Regions from separate parts of the Bacillus rugosus genome, predicted to be linked through region 1. Evidence: a T-box and tRNA genes for the amino acid it is inferred to sense, from the RefSeq annotation. Region 1 holds a T-box; the other holds one or more tRNA genes.
What was found. A T-box is a leader RNA that pairs with one kind of tRNA and senses whether it is charged. The one in region 1 lies ahead of tyrS (tyrosine--tRNA ligase), so its partner is inferred to be a tRNA-Tyr.
Positions count from the first base shown of each region.

Region 2: it encodes a tRNA-Tyr, which carries the amino acid that the T-box ahead of tyrS (tyrosine--tRNA ligase) is inferred to sense. The anticodon was not compared.

Region 1 covers NZ_CP096590.1:3,849,120-3,856,479, forward strand. The annotation lists gene sacY (transcription antiterminator SacY) at 1-507, shown strand, start outside; gene M0696_RS19510 (glycosyltransferase family 8 protein) at 558-1,418, opposite strand; gene M0696_RS19515 (YwaF family protein) at 1,529-2,242, opposite strand; gene ywaE (tyrZ transcriptional regulator YwaE) at 2,392-2,907, shown strand; T-box leader at 2,902-3,114, shown strand; gene tyrS (tyrosine--tRNA ligase) at 3,156-4,397, shown strand; gene M0696_RS19530 (M28 family metallopeptidase) at 4,552-5,919, shown strand; gene ywaC (GTP pyrophosphokinase YwaC) at 5,948-6,580, opposite strand; gene M0696_RS19540 (1,4-dihydroxy-2-naphthoate polyprenyltransferase) at 6,722-7,360, opposite strand, start outside.
Region 2 covers NZ_CP096590.1:195,068-202,427, forward strand. The annotation lists gene M0696_RS01080 (PTS transporter subunit EIIC) at 1-106, opposite strand, end outside; gene M0696_RS01085 (MurR/RpiR family transcriptional regulator) at 132-983, opposite strand; gene murQ (N-acetylmuramic acid 6-phosphate etherase) at 997-1,914, opposite strand; gene M0696_RS01095 (GNAT family N-acetyltransferase) at 2,023-2,505, opposite strand; gene M0696_RS01100 (2-thiouracil desulfurase family protein) at 2,518-2,973, opposite strand; tRNA gene M0696_RS01105 (tRNA-Glu) at 3,154-3,228, shown strand; tRNA gene M0696_RS01110 (tRNA-Val) at 3,232-3,307, shown strand; tRNA gene M0696_RS01115 (tRNA-Thr) at 3,312-3,384, shown strand; tRNA gene M0696_RS01120 (tRNA-Tyr) at 3,407-3,491, shown strand; tRNA gene M0696_RS01125 (tRNA-Gln) at 3,496-3,567, shown strand; gene sigW (RNA polymerase sigma factor SigW) at 3,797-4,360, shown strand; gene rsiW (anti-sigma-W factor RsiW) at 4,374-5,000, shown strand; gene cdaA (diadenylate cyclase CdaA) at 5,160-5,981, shown strand; gene cdaR (CdaA regulatory protein CdaR) at 5,974-7,360, shown strand, end outside.

The sequences.
Region 1 (7,360 bases):
ATTAAAAATCCGCTGCTGAATGAGATCAAAGTCCTTTATCCGAAGGAATTCCAGATCGGATTGTGGGCCAGAGCGCTGATTAAAGATAAACTGGGGATTCACATTCCTGATGATGAAATCGGCAATATCGCCATGCACATCCACACAGCAAGAAACAATGCCGGTGATATGACACAGACGCTTGATATTACAACAATGATCCGTGATATTATCGAGATTATTGAAATTCAGCTGTCGATCAACATTGTTGAAGATACCATCTCTTATGAACGGCTTGTGACCCATCTCCGCTTCGCCATTCAGCATATCAAAGCGGGTGAATCCATTTACGAGCTGGATGCAGAAATGATCGACATTATTAAAGAGAAGTTTAAGGATGCCTTCCTGTGTGCCCTAAGCATCGGCACATTTGTGAAGAAGGAATACGGCTTTGAGTTTCCTGAAAAAGAATTGTGCTATATCGCCATGCATATTCAGCGGTTTTACCAACGGTCAGTCGCACGCTGAGGCAAACAAAAAACGCTTTTGAGATGATCAAAAGCGTTTTTATATTCAATTTATTGGTTGATCGCCGGATTGCTGATCGTATTCCACTTCGTGTACGACATATAATGGAAATACTGATCGCGATACGGGTGTTTCGTATTTGAATTCCAAGGCTTTTCTCCGCCGCAGAAGTGGACAATGGCCGGGTTCTCTCTCGTTTCTCTATAAAGCTTCTGGCCTAACAGCGTCGCAGGCGTTTTTTGTTTTAAGATGATATAGGTTTGAGCGTTCCAGCGCGGATGAAGTTCATACCACTGATCATACAAGATCGCATTCAGTGCATCTTGGTCGTGCAGCACAAGAAAGTCTTCAGACGGGTTTTCATTGATAAAGTTGATGACTTTTTCTGTGATGTTTTGCTTTCTCCAAGATTCAAAATCAATAATCATGATACCTGAATTAAAATACTTACCTGTATCAGTGACGTTCATTTCTTTCAGGCGTTCATGCTGCCCCGCATCCTCAACAGCAGCAACCGTATATGGAGCAATATCCAAGTCCCACAGTTTCGAAATATCCTCAAGGATAATCGCATCACAATCGATATAAATCATTCGTTTGATGCTCTCATCCTTAATTAAGTCAGGAATCGAAATGCGGTAATACGCCGCTTTTGTAATATGGCTGCTCTCTACCGCATGTTCATACATATTGGTATCTACTTCCAAGTACTCAATCGGAACGCCGAATTTCAACGTGGTTTCTTCCAGTCTTTTTTTGTTATCAGGCTTAATTCCGCCATCAATGACATATAATTTTATTTCTCTCTCCTGATCCATATTTGTCAATAAAGAAACGAACATCCCACCTAAATGACGAGCATAATTATCATCTGCGCATGACACGATATGCATAATTTCATCTTTCTTCAATGGTATTCATCTCCCTTTGTGTTGTACAAGTTACATTCCCGATTTCAGAAAATTAAACACTATTCTTCGATATTTTTTTTATCAGAATGTGCTATACAACAAAAAAGGTGTCATTTTTTGAACATGCGATAAAGCCAAAAAAGAATGTAAAAGCTGGCGATCGTTATGGCTTCAGCCGAAGCGATATACCACGGCCACGGCCCGAGAACATCCAATAGAGAGGATCCGCCCGGCTTCTTCGTTAAATACATGTAATTCGCGCCAAGCCACCGATCTAGCAAATAAATGCAGACGCCGTACACATTGACAATGAGGACCGTCCCCCATAAAGAACGCTGTCTCAGTTTATATGTCCCAATTATCGCCATCAGCAGACAGGACAAAAATACGGACCCGTGCGAAATAAAAAAGAGGATATATCGGATATGCGGAAATGAAAACATACCGAGATCAGGAGTAGCAAGCGCTTGAATCGAACTGCCGATGCCGACAAAGTATAGAAATACAAACAGCTTCCTGCTGTTGGTCAACAGCAGGATGGCCGACAAATACACCGACAGGTCACTAAGCTGGAGAGGCAATGAAGTGCGCACCGACCACCTGCCCGTGGCGATCATCCATATTTGATAACCGATTTGCGAACCAAGCAACAGAAACACAAACAAATAACGCAAAAACCGGCTGACCTTAGGCCGCTTGACCGCCTCGCGGAACAGAAACAACAGAATGGCCAAAAGAGCGATGATCGTTAACGTTACCACATGCTCTGCTGAAAAAAGGTGAAATGGATCATGTTTATAGACGGATTGAACATATTTTTGCAAGATTGCACCCCGTTTGCGAGTTTTTGTTTATTTTGGTGTTGTGGGGGCCTTTTTTATTCAACCGATATATAGGCTTGAAGTTCAAATAGGTCTCTGTTACAATTCATTTCATAGCTAATGATTCTGATAATTTAAGGCAGGCCTAAAAAATGGAACGTTCCTATCAACATCAGCAGCTTCGGAAAGAAGAACATGACACACTTTCTAAGCTTAAACAAATGCCCGTTGAGTCACTCAACCTGGAAGCCATATCGATTGCGACGAACCTGTATCGGTCTGCGCAAAAGCTCCGTGTCAAAATGGAGACTGAGGTTCTTTCTTCCTATAGCCTTTCTTGGACCGCTTTCTCCATCCTTTATGATCTATGGGTATGGGGGGCGCTCGAAACGAGAAAAATTGCTGAGCTGTCAGGCATTTCAACAGCTACAGCAAGCAACGTGATCAAAACGCTCGAAAGAAAGAATTTTTGCAGCAAAAGCATCGACACAAGAGATCGACGGCTCGTGTTTGTCTCCATCACCGATTCCGGAAAACAAGCGATCGAAGAGCTCTACCCGGAGTTTCACAAAGGGGAAACAGAGCTCATTGCGGGTATGACGAAGGACGAACAGAAAACATTGACAGAGCTGCTTAGAAAGGTAGCTGACAATCTTCATACAACATAAGCTTTGACGGGAATCCAGTAGCGTTTTGTCTCCCTGTTTCAGAGAGCCGGCGGAAGGTGCGAGCCGGCGCACAGGCAACCGTGAATTACCTCCCCGAGCTTTCTTTGTGAACCTTAGTAGCAAAGAACGGGAAACCGTTATTCGAATGAGCGGAAGACGATGTCTTCAACCAGGGTGGTACCGCGTGCATTGAGCCACGTCCCTTTTCGGGATGGGCTCTTTTTTGTGTTTCTAAAAAAGGAGGAAGAATCATGAAAACATTTGAGCAGCTCACAGCAGCACAGCAAAAAGAAGTCGAAAGACAGCTTCAGCTATACATGACTGGCGCCCATGAGGTCATACCGCCGGAGGAATTAAAGGCCAAGCTCGTCAAATCCGTTTTCACAGGCACACCGCTTAAAATTAAGCTCGGATTAGATCCATCTGCACCGGATGTACATTTGGGCCATACAGTTGTGTTAAACAAGCTTCGCCAATTTCAAGAAAACGGCCACATTGTCCAGCTGTTAATAGGGGATTTCACAGGAAAAATCGGTGATCCGACCGGAAAATCGGCAGCCAGAAAGCAGCTGACTGATGAAGAAGTTCAGCACAACGCCAAAACATACTTTGAGCAATTCGGGAAAGTTCTGGATCCAGAAAAAATCGAGCTTCACTACAACTCGAAATGGCTGAAAACATTGAATCTGGAAGATGTCATTGAATTGGCAGGCAAAATAACGGTAGCCCGCCTGATGGAACGCGACGATTTTGAAGAACGAATAGCCATGCAAAAACCGATCTCGCTTCATGAATTCTTTTACCCGTTGATGCAGGGATACGATTCCGTCGTTCTCGAAAGCGATATTGAATTAGGCGGGACAGACCAGCATTTCAATGTGCTGATGGGGCGGCATTTCCAAGAACGATACAACAAAGAAAAACAAGTCGTCATCCTTATGCCGCTCTTGGAAGGCTTAGACGGGGTTGAAAAAATGTCGAAGTCAAAAAATAACTACATCGGCATTGATGAACATCCAAATGACATGTACGGAAAAACGATGTCACTGCCCGACAGCCTGATGAAAAAGTACATCCAATTGGCAACGGACTTAGAGCTTGAGGAGAAAAAACAGCTCGTGAAAGACCTAGAAACCGGCGCTGTTCATCCGCGGGATGCCAAAATGCTTTTAGCCAAAACAATCGTCCGAATGTATCACGGAGCCGAAGCGGCTGAAGCTGCCGAACACTCGTTTAAAACAGTCTTTCAGGAAAACAGCCTGCCTGATGATATTCCGGCTGTCCAATGGGAAGGCGAGAAAACATTATCGATTGTCGATCTGCTCGTCACATTAGAGCTCCTCTCTTCGAAGAGCGAGGCACGCCGCATGCTTCAAAACGGCGGTGTCCGAATTGACGGAGAGAAAATAACAGATATTCACGCCAATGCGGAGATAAAAGAGAATATGATCATCCAAGTCGGCAAACGCAAGTTTTTAAAACTCCAATAGATTGATATCCCAAAACGCTTATGACCCTTCATTCATAAGCGTTTTTTTACAGGTATTAAGCACTGTCTTTTCAAAAACGCTCTCCTTTTTGCAGGAAATTCCCTTAGCATCCCGAAATATTCCCCATCCATACATTAGGGGAGGTTTCTTTTTGATGAAAAAACTTTTAACTGTCATGACAATGGCCGTTTTAACTGCCGGTACGATTCTCATGCCGGCACAGAGTGTCACCCCTGCCGCCCGCGCTGTTCAAATATTAGATAACGAGCGGGAGCTCCCATTTCACGCAAAGCGTGCGTACTCAACCATTTCTCAGCTTAGTGAAACAATTGGCCCCAGAATAGCCGGAACTGCCGCTGAAAAAAAGAGTGCCCTGTTAATCGCTTCATCCTTGAGAAAATTAAAGCTTGATGTGAAGGTTCAACGTTTTGGAATCCCTGACCGGCTTGAGGGAACGCTGTCTTCAGAAGGACGCGATATTCTTCTCCGGGCGGCATCCGGCTCGGCTCCGACTGAAGGACAAGGGCTGACGGCTCCGCTTTACAATGCCGGCTTGGGCTATCCAGAGGACTTTACCGCTGACGCCAAGGGCAAAATCGTCTTGATTTCCAGAGGAGACCTTACATTTTACGAGAAAGCTAAAAACGCCGAAGCTGCCGGAGCCAAGGCTGTCATCATTTATAACAACAAAGAAAGCCTAGTACCTGTGACGCCAAACCTGTCGGGAAATAAAGTCAGCATTCCTGTTGTCGGAATTAAGCAAGAAGACGGTGAAACCCTTACCCAGCAAAAAGAAGCAACCTTAAAACTAAAAGCATTCACAAACCAAACTTCCCAGAACATCATCGGGATCAAAAAACCAAAGAACATCAAAGATCCAGAGATCGTCTACGTGACGGCCCATTACGACAGTGTTCCTTTTTCCCCCGGGGCAAATGACAACGGCTCAGGAACCTCTGTCATGCTGGAAATGGCGCGCGTCTTAAAAAGCGTTCCATCTGATAAAGAAATCCGCTTTATCGCTTTTGGCGCTGAAGAGCTTGGCCTGCTCGGCTCCTCCCACTATGTAGATCATCTATCGGAAAAAGAGTTGAAACGAAGCAAAGTAAACTTCAACTTAGACATGGTAGGCACAAGCTGGGAAAAAGCGTCTGAGCTGTATGTCAACACATTGGACGGCCAATCTAACGTTGTTTGGGAATCCAGCCATACGGCGGCTGAAAAAATTGGATTTGACAGCTTGTCTCTCACACAGGGAGGATCATCTGATCATGTGCCGTTCCACGAAGCTGGCATTGATTCCGCCAACTTTATTTGGGGAGACCCTGAAACCGAAGAAGTTGAGCCGTGGTACCACACCCCTGAAGACTCGATTGAACATATCAGCAAAGAACGCCTTCAGCAAGCCGGCGATCTTGTGACAGCCGCTGTCTATCAGGCTGTGAAAAAAGAGAAGAAACAAAAAGCCATTAAAAAACAAATGAAGGCCAAAGCCTCCGACATTTATGAAGATATCAAATAAAGAAGACGGCACTTTGCTGCCGTCTTTTCTAATCCACTTCTTTCTTAATACCCAGCATTTTCTCATCTAAATAATGGGCGATCTCCGCAGCTTCCTTCAGCTCATCTGTTAATTGCTTAGGAACGTCATTGTTCAATTTATAGTAAATTTTATGTTCAAGGCTCGCCCAGAAATCCATCGCAATCGTTCGGATTTGAATTTCTGCTTTGACGTATTCCACACGGTTCGTTAAATTCACAGGCATCTCAATGATTAAATGCAGGCTTCGGTAGCCGTTCGGTTTTGGCGTCTGGATATAATCCTTCACCTTTACGATTCTCAAATCTTCATGCTGCTTTAACACGTTAACAACATTGTAAATATCAGAAATAAAGGAACAAATGATACGCACACCGGCGATATCGTTGATGTGCTCCTTCATTTCCTTCGTCGTAATCTCGCAGCCCTTTCTCATTAACTTATTCACGATGCTTTCAAAGCTTTTGACACGGGATTTCGTATGTTCAATCGGATTGTGTCCGTGAATGAGGTTATATTCCTGGCTGATAATTGAGAACTTTGTATCCAAGGCATCAAGCGCAAATTTATAAACTAATAATTCATTTTTCCAATCTTCCATTACTGTTTTTAAATCGTCCATATGTGTTACAGATAAATCCATTTTCGTCATCTCCTTTAACGGATCTTTATCCGCTGTCCATGTACTAGACGTGCCTGCTTGCAGCATGGTTTTATGAATTTTTTTACAAAATGCGGTCGAATGTAACAAAAAAAGACCGCACGAAACAAGCGGTCTTTCTTTTTACCGGAAGTAGCTGATCAATAATCCGATCGAGAGCAGGAATCCGAAAAATGTATTTGTTTGGGCTGTTGACTTCATTGCGACAATCATATTCATCGGCAATTCTTTTTGGACGAAGCCCTTCACTGCCTGAACCGGCTTAGGCACGCTCAAAAAGACGACAAACAGCCACGGGCTTGCGGCACCGGTAATGACCAAGCCGACAACCCAAATATAAGCGACAGCAAACGACGCAGCCAGGAGAGTAACAGCTCCTTTATGCCCCATCAAAATCGCCAATGTTTTGCGTCCGCCTTTTTTGTCCTCTTCAATATCGCGAATGTTGTTCGACAGGTTAATCGCACCGACAAGAATCGCAATCGGGATCGAAATCAGAATGCTTTGCGTGTTGATCATATCTGTCTGAATAAAAAACGAAATCAGCACAAACACCGAACCCATGCAAATGCCTGAGAATAACTCACCGAACGGCGTGTACGCAATCGGCAGCGGCCCGCCTGTATACAGGTACCCGATCGCCATGCCGACGAGGCCGATCAGAGCCAGCCACCAGCTGCTGCTTGCGCAAATATAGACACCGAGCAAAATGGCAATGCCGTATGATGCAAGGGCTAATTGCAAAATCGTTATAGGCTTCAT
Region 2 (7,360 bases), 490 kb from region 1:
TTCGAAGGCGTGTCATGCAATGCGTATACGAGGAAATATTGGATTTTCCTCCGCATAGCTCGAGGATTTTCTTTGCGAGATGATGGTAGTTATTTTCTTTGCTCATCAAAACCCCTCCTCTTCAAGATGCCTTATTTTTTTCTCATAGATTGTATGGCTGCTCTCGTTTTATCGATATAACCGGTTGTTTCTTCATACTGCTCAGCCGCCATGCTTAAAAACAAAACATCGATCATAAAAAGCTGGGCGAGGCGGGAGGAAGTGGCTGCACTTCGAATTAAGGCTTCGTTGGAATGTGCTGTGTATAATGGGACATCAGCCAGCGCGGAGACGGATGTCTGGCTGTATTGTGTCAGGCTGATCGTTGTGATGCCTTTTTCCTTAGCCATCGTAATCAGTTCAATGATTTCCTGCGTCTCTCCTGAAAACGAAATGGCAAATACGATGTCACCCTTATCTGCATTTGCGATTAATGATGCCACAAGATGAGTGTCTGTGAACGCAGTTGCTAGTTTATGGATGCGAAGCCACTTTTGCTGGGCGTCCTTGGCGACAATGCCGGAAGCCCCGACGCCGATAAAATGCACAGTATGAGCTTTGAGAAGCAGAGAAACCGCTCGTTCAAGCTCTTTGTAGTCCATCAAGTCTGAAGTGTCCTGAATGGCTTGAATGGCATTGCCGGCCGCTTTTTCAGAAATGGAGGACAGAGGTTCGTGAGGCGCAATGTCCCGATAGCCTTGTACAGCAGGCTTTGCCAGATCGCCTGCCACTCTCATTTTTAAATCTTGAAATCCCTTTAGACCGAGTGATTTGCAGAGCCTGATGACGGCAGCGTCACTTGAATTGGCTAAGGCGCTGATTTCGCTGACAGTGCTTTCAATTGCTTTGTGGGGATGAGTTAGGATGTAATCCGCAAGTTTACGCTCGGATGGAGGGAGCTTGTGCTTCATTGATTGGATGATCGCTAAACCGCCTGTTGCCATTCTTGGTCTCTCCTTATTCTGAATGGTAATTTTCGATTGCTTTGTCTATAAAACCGTTTGTTTGATCAAGCAATGTTTTAGCTTGTTCCTGATCTGTGCTAGTTTTGAGCATGACGATTGCTGTTTTGACGTGATGATTGGCTTGTTCTAGAGTGTGTCTGGCTGTGTCGTATGAAGCGTTTGTAAGGCTTTGGATGATGCTGATGGCGCGTTCTTTTAGTTTTTTGTTGCTGATGTTGACGTCTACCATCAAGTTTTCGTAAACCTTGCCGATTTTGACCATTACAGCGGTAGATATCATGTTTAGAATCATTTTATGAGCAGTTGCGGCTTTCATACGTGTTGATCCTGTAATAGCCTCAGGTCCGACGACAACCTCAATGCTGTGATCCGCATCCTTGCTGATGGCCGAATGCTCATTACAGGTAAGGGCGACAGTGTGTGCTCCGACTTTGCGGGCGTATGTTAGGGCGCCCGCTGCATAAGGTGTACGGCCGCTTGCTGCGATGGCAATGACGGTGTCGTATGAAGTGAGTTGTATGTTTTTTAAATCTTCGGCTCCTGCTTCTTCACTGTCTTCAATGCCCTCTGCTGCCTGTAAAAATGCTTTGGGACCTCCAGCCATAATTCCGATGACCTGATCTGGGCTTACGCTGTAGGTGGGAGGACATTCAACAGCATCCATGACACCGAGTCTGCCGCTTGTGCCAGCGCCTGTGTATATGAGCCGGCCTCCATTTTGAAATGAGTCATACGCGCAGTCTACAGCTGTTTTAATATCGGGGAGAACCTGCTGAACGGCGGCTGCGACTTTTAAATCTTCGTTGTTGATCATTTTGAGGATGTCGAGTGTATTTGCTTTATGGATTTCAGCTGTTTGGCTATTGCGTGATTCCGTTGTAAGACGGTGAAGGTTTAATGGTTCTGACATGAGGATGCCCCCTGTTTAGAATAATGTATCTTAATATTCAGTATATTCATTTCTGTCATGATATTTCAACTATGTTTTTGCATTTTTGAAATTTTATTTCACTTCAGGCTATAAGAAATAATGAAGGATCAGCTGTTCTCCGAGCGGTCCGATTCTTCTCCTGCCTTTATCAAGGAACCCGCTTTTCATATAAAGGCGCTTTGCGCGTGTGTTCAGATGATTGACGGCCAAAATGATTTCATCGCACCATGGAAAATAACCGCTCACAAAAGAGGGAAGCTGAAGCATTGCTTTTTTTGCATAGCCTTTTCCGTGATGCACAGCGTTTAATGACAGGGAACTGAGCAGTAAAGCAAATGGATTGTTAGAATAGGGTGCCAGCGTTTCTTTTGATGTATGTAAAATGAAAAAACCGACTGGGAGATCGTCTTTTAAGATGATAACCGGATACCGGTCCCGTATGCTCAGGGCCTGAGTCAGCACCTCTTTGGGGAGAGAGGTAAAGCGTTTGTCATCGTTGTTAAGCGTGAATGATTGAAGCTCCGGCAAGTGTTCAGGCTTATAGAAGGATAAAGAAATGTCTAGAGTCATGTGGCGGCCTCCTTACAATATGTCGTCTAGCTGGTTTTCTGAAATGACGCGGTAGCCTGCTTGCTCTAACAGTGCGGCGGTCACTCCGCTGCCGGTGATTTTTGCGCCAGAGAATGTGCCGTTATAGATAAAACCGCTTCCGCACGATGGACTGTTTTCTTTTAATATGATGGCAGAGGCATTGATTTCTTTTGCATAAGCTAATGTCTTAGCGGCACCTTCCATATATAATTCTGTTACATCTTCTCCTGAAGCTGTCATGATTTTCGCGGTTCCATTGAGAACATCCTCGCCGGTGCCTCCGATAATTTCTGCAGGTTCACGAGGAGTTGAGAAGCCGCCAAGAAGCTCAGGGCAAGCCATAACTGCTTTATTTTCACCGACAAGTTTTCTGATTTTCTCTGATGCGGCGTGAGAGCCGTTGTATCTGCATTCAATGCCTCCAAGGCAAGAACTGACTAGGATCATATTGGTTTCTCCTCTCTTGCATCGTTTGTCTCTATCATAAAATAAATGACTAATGTTGGGAGGCTTTTTCAGTTAAAAAAGGAGTTAAAAAGTTTGAAAATAAAAAATTTAATTTTCCTCTTTACAAACAGGGGGTGACCTGTATATAATAACTTTTGTCAGCTCGACGAGAACACAAACGGCCCGTTGGTCAAGCGGTTAAGACACCGCCCTTTCACGGCGGTAACACGGGTTCGAATCCCGTACGGGTCACCATTTGGAGGATTAGCTCAGCTGGGAGAGCATCTGCCTTACAAGCAGAGGGTCGGCGGTTCGAGCCCGTCATCCTCCACCATCTTGCCGGTGTAGCTCAATTGGTAGAGCAACTGACTTGTAATCAGTAGGTTGGGGGTTCAAGTCCTCTTGCCGGCACTGTTTTTCTTAATATGAATATGGAGGGGTAGCGAAGTGGCTAAACGCGGCGGACTGTAAATCCGCTCCCTCAGGGTTCGGCAGTTCGAATCTGCCCCCCTCCACCATTATTGGGCTATAGCCAAGCGGTAAGGCAACGGACTTTGACTCCGTCATGCGTTGGTTCGAATCCAGCTAGCCCAGTCACAGACACCTTTGACCAAAAGGTGTCTTTTTTCTTTTTGAAAAATAATTCCAACTTCTAACTGTTCAGTCTGTATAATAATTTTAAAAATATGTTAAGGTAGTTTATTCACGAATTACCATCTACACCCTGCCAAAAATTTGTTAAACTTATTTTATAAAAAAATTGAAACCTTTTGAAACGAAGCTCGTATACATACAGACCGGTGAAGGCAGAGGTTAGATAAATATGGAAATGATGATTAAAAAGAGAATTAAACAAGTCAAAAAAGGCGACCAAGATGCATTTGCGGACATCGTAGATATTTACAAGGATAAAATTTATCAGCTTTGCTACCGTATGCTTGGTAATGTGCATGAGGCAGAGGATATAGCACAGGAGGCTTTCATCAGAGCGTACGTTAATATCGACAGTTTTGATATTAACCGGAAATTTTCAACTTGGCTTTATCGAATCGCGACCAACTTAACTATTGACCGCATTCGCAAAAAGAAGCCGGATTATTACCTCGATGCAGAGGTGGCTGGTACGGAAGGCTTGACCATGTATTCCCAAATCGCCGCAGATGGGGTATTGCCAGAGGATGCAGTTGTGTCACTGGAGCTCTCAAACACGATTCAGCAGAAAATTTTAAAGCTTCCTGACAAATACAGAACAGTTATCGTATTAAAGTATATTGATGAACTCTCATTAATTGAAATCGGCGAGATTCTGAACATTCCTGTGGGGACTGTGAAAACTCGGATTCACAGGGGCAGAGAGGCTCTTAGAAAACAATTAAGGGATCTTTAAGTGGGGTGATGAAATGAGCTGTCCTGAACAAATTGTGCAGCTTATGCATATGCATCTTGATGGAGATATCCTTCCAAAAGATGAACACGTATTAAATGAACATCTGGAGACATGCGAGAAATGCAGAAAGCATTTTTATGAGATGGAAAAATCTATAGCGCTCGTCCGGAGCACATCGCATGTCGAAGCCCCCGCGGATTTTACCGCTAATGTCATGGCGAAATTGCCTAAGGAGAAGAAAAGAGCTTCTGTGAAAAGGTGGTTCAGAACCCATCCTGTTATCGCAGCTGCTGCGGTATTCATCATTTTGATGGGCGGAGGTTTTTTTAACAGCTGGCATAATGACCACAATTTCAGCGTGTCCAAGCAGCCGAATCTTGTGGTGCATAATCACACTGTGACCGTGCCAGAAGGTGAGACGGTCAAAGGTGATGTCACTGTCAAAAACGGCAAGCTGATTATTAAAGGCAAAATAGACGGGAATGTAACCGTCGTAAACGGCGAAAAGTATATGGCCTCTGCTGGACAAGTCACCGGTCAGATTGAAGAAATCAATCAATTATTCGACTGGACATGGTACAAGATGAAGTCTGCGGGGAAAAGTGTAGTCAATGCATTAAATCCGAAAGGGAAAGAGTAAAGCGCTTCAGCCGCTTTGCTCTTTTTTATGGGCTGAACGGGCTGGCACATTTCACTTGCCAAATCGAAATGTGGTATAATGGGCTCGCTATGTAAAGTACATATGCGTAACACGTAAAACACAAAATACGAAATGACTGAAATCTTGGAGGACGAGGAAATGGCTTTTGAGGATATCCCTTTTTTGCAGTACCTCGGCAATGCCGTTGATATTCTCCTTGTTTGGTATGTGATATATAAATTGATTATGGTGATACGCGGCACGAAAGCGGTTCAGCTGTTAAAAGGAATTGTAGTGATCGTGCTTGTCCGTATGGCCAGCCAATATTTGGGCCTCAGCACGCTTCAATGGCTGATGGACCAAGCGATAACATGGGGATTTTTAGCAATTATTATTATTTTCCAGCCAGAGCTGAGAAGAGCGCTTGAACAGCTTGGCCGCGGCCGCTTTTTTTCTAGGAGCGGCACACCTGTAGAGGAAGCGCAGCAGAAAACAATTGAGGCCATTACAAAAGCAATCAATTATATGGCGAAACGCCGTATAGGCGCCCTGCTGACCATTGAGCGGGATACTGGAATGGGGGATTATATTGAGACGGGCATACCATTGAATGCAAAAGTCAGCTCTGAGCTGCTGATCAATATTTTTATCCCAAATACCCCGCTTCATGATGGTGCGGTGATTATGAAGAATAATGAGATTGCCGCGGCCGCCTGTTATCTGCCGCTTTCTGAAAGCCCGTTTATCTCAAAAGAACTGGGTACGCGGCACAGGGCGGCTGTGGGCATCAGTGAAGTAACAGACAGTTTGACAATTATTGTGTCTGAAGAGACCGGCGGCGTCAGTGTGGCGAAGAACGGAGACCTTCACAGAGAGCTGACGGAAGAAGCGTTGAAAGAAATGCTTGAAGCCGAGTTTAAGAAAAACACCAGAGACACTTCTTCTAACCGCTGGTATTGGAGGGGCAAGAAAAATGGATAAATTCTTAAACAACCGCTGGGCTGTGAAAATGATTGCTCTGCTTTTCGCGCTCTTGCTTTATGTGGCGGTTAACAGCAATCAAGCACCGACTCCAAAAAAACCTGGTGAATCTTTCTTTCCGACATCAACAACTGATGAAGCAACACTGACCGATATTCCGGTCAAAGCGTATTATGATGATGAAAATTACGTCGTGACAGGTGTTCCGCAAACGGTTAATGTCACGATAAAAGGCTCGACAAGCGCCGTGAAAAAGGCTAGACAGACTAAGAATTTTGAAATATATGCCGATATGGAAAATTTGAAAACCGGCACACATAAGGTTGAGCTAAAGGCCAAAAACGTGTCGGATGGGCTGACAATCTCAATCAATCCGTCTGTTACGACAGTTACCATTCAAGAACGGACGACCAAAAGCTTTCCCGTAGAAGTGGAGTACTACAATAAAAGCAAGATGAAAAAAGGCTATTCTCCGGAGCAGCCGATTGTCAGTCCGAAAAATGTTCAGATTACCGGATCTAAAAATGTGATTGATAATATTTCTCTTGTAAAAGCTTCAGTGAATTTGGAAAACGCAGATGAAACGATTGAAAAGGAAGCGAAAGTGACTGTCTATGATAAAGACGGAAACGCGCTTCCTGTCGACGTAGAGCCCTCTGTCATCAAGATTACCGTTCCGGTGACAAGCCCGAGTAAAAAGGTGCCCTTTAAAATTGAACGGACAGGAAGCCTTCCTGACGGTGTCAGCATAGCCAAAATTGAATCCAGTCCCAGTGAAGTAACGGTTTACGGCTCACAGGATGTATTGGATTCTCTTGAATTTATTGACGGCGTAAGCCTAGATTTAAGCAAAATTAACAAGGATTCCGATATCGAGGCAGATATTCCGCTTCCTGACGGCGTCAAAAAAATCTCGCCGTCAAAGGTGACTTTGCATATAGAGGTAGATAGTGAAGCGGATCAGAAGTTTGAGAATGTCTCTATTAAGACTGTAGGGCTGAGCGGCTCGCAAAACATTGAATTTCTAGATCCTGAATCGCAAGCGATAGACGTGACGGCTAAAGGCTCTCCCGCCAATATAAAAAAACTGAAGAAATCAGATATTGAATTGTATGTGAATGTTTCAGATTTAGATGACGGGGAGCATAGCGTGAAGCTTGAAGTAAACGGGCCCCAGAATGTAACCTGGTCCTTGGGGCAGAAAAATGCCAAAATCAAGCTGACGTCTAAAAAAGGCAATACATCAACTAATGACAACAGCAGCAATACATCAAGGAACCAGGATGACACAGATAAGCAAACTGATCAAAAGAACAATCAGCAAGAAGATACAACGAATACTGATAAAAACAGCAATGATCAAAAACAAGACGAAAATA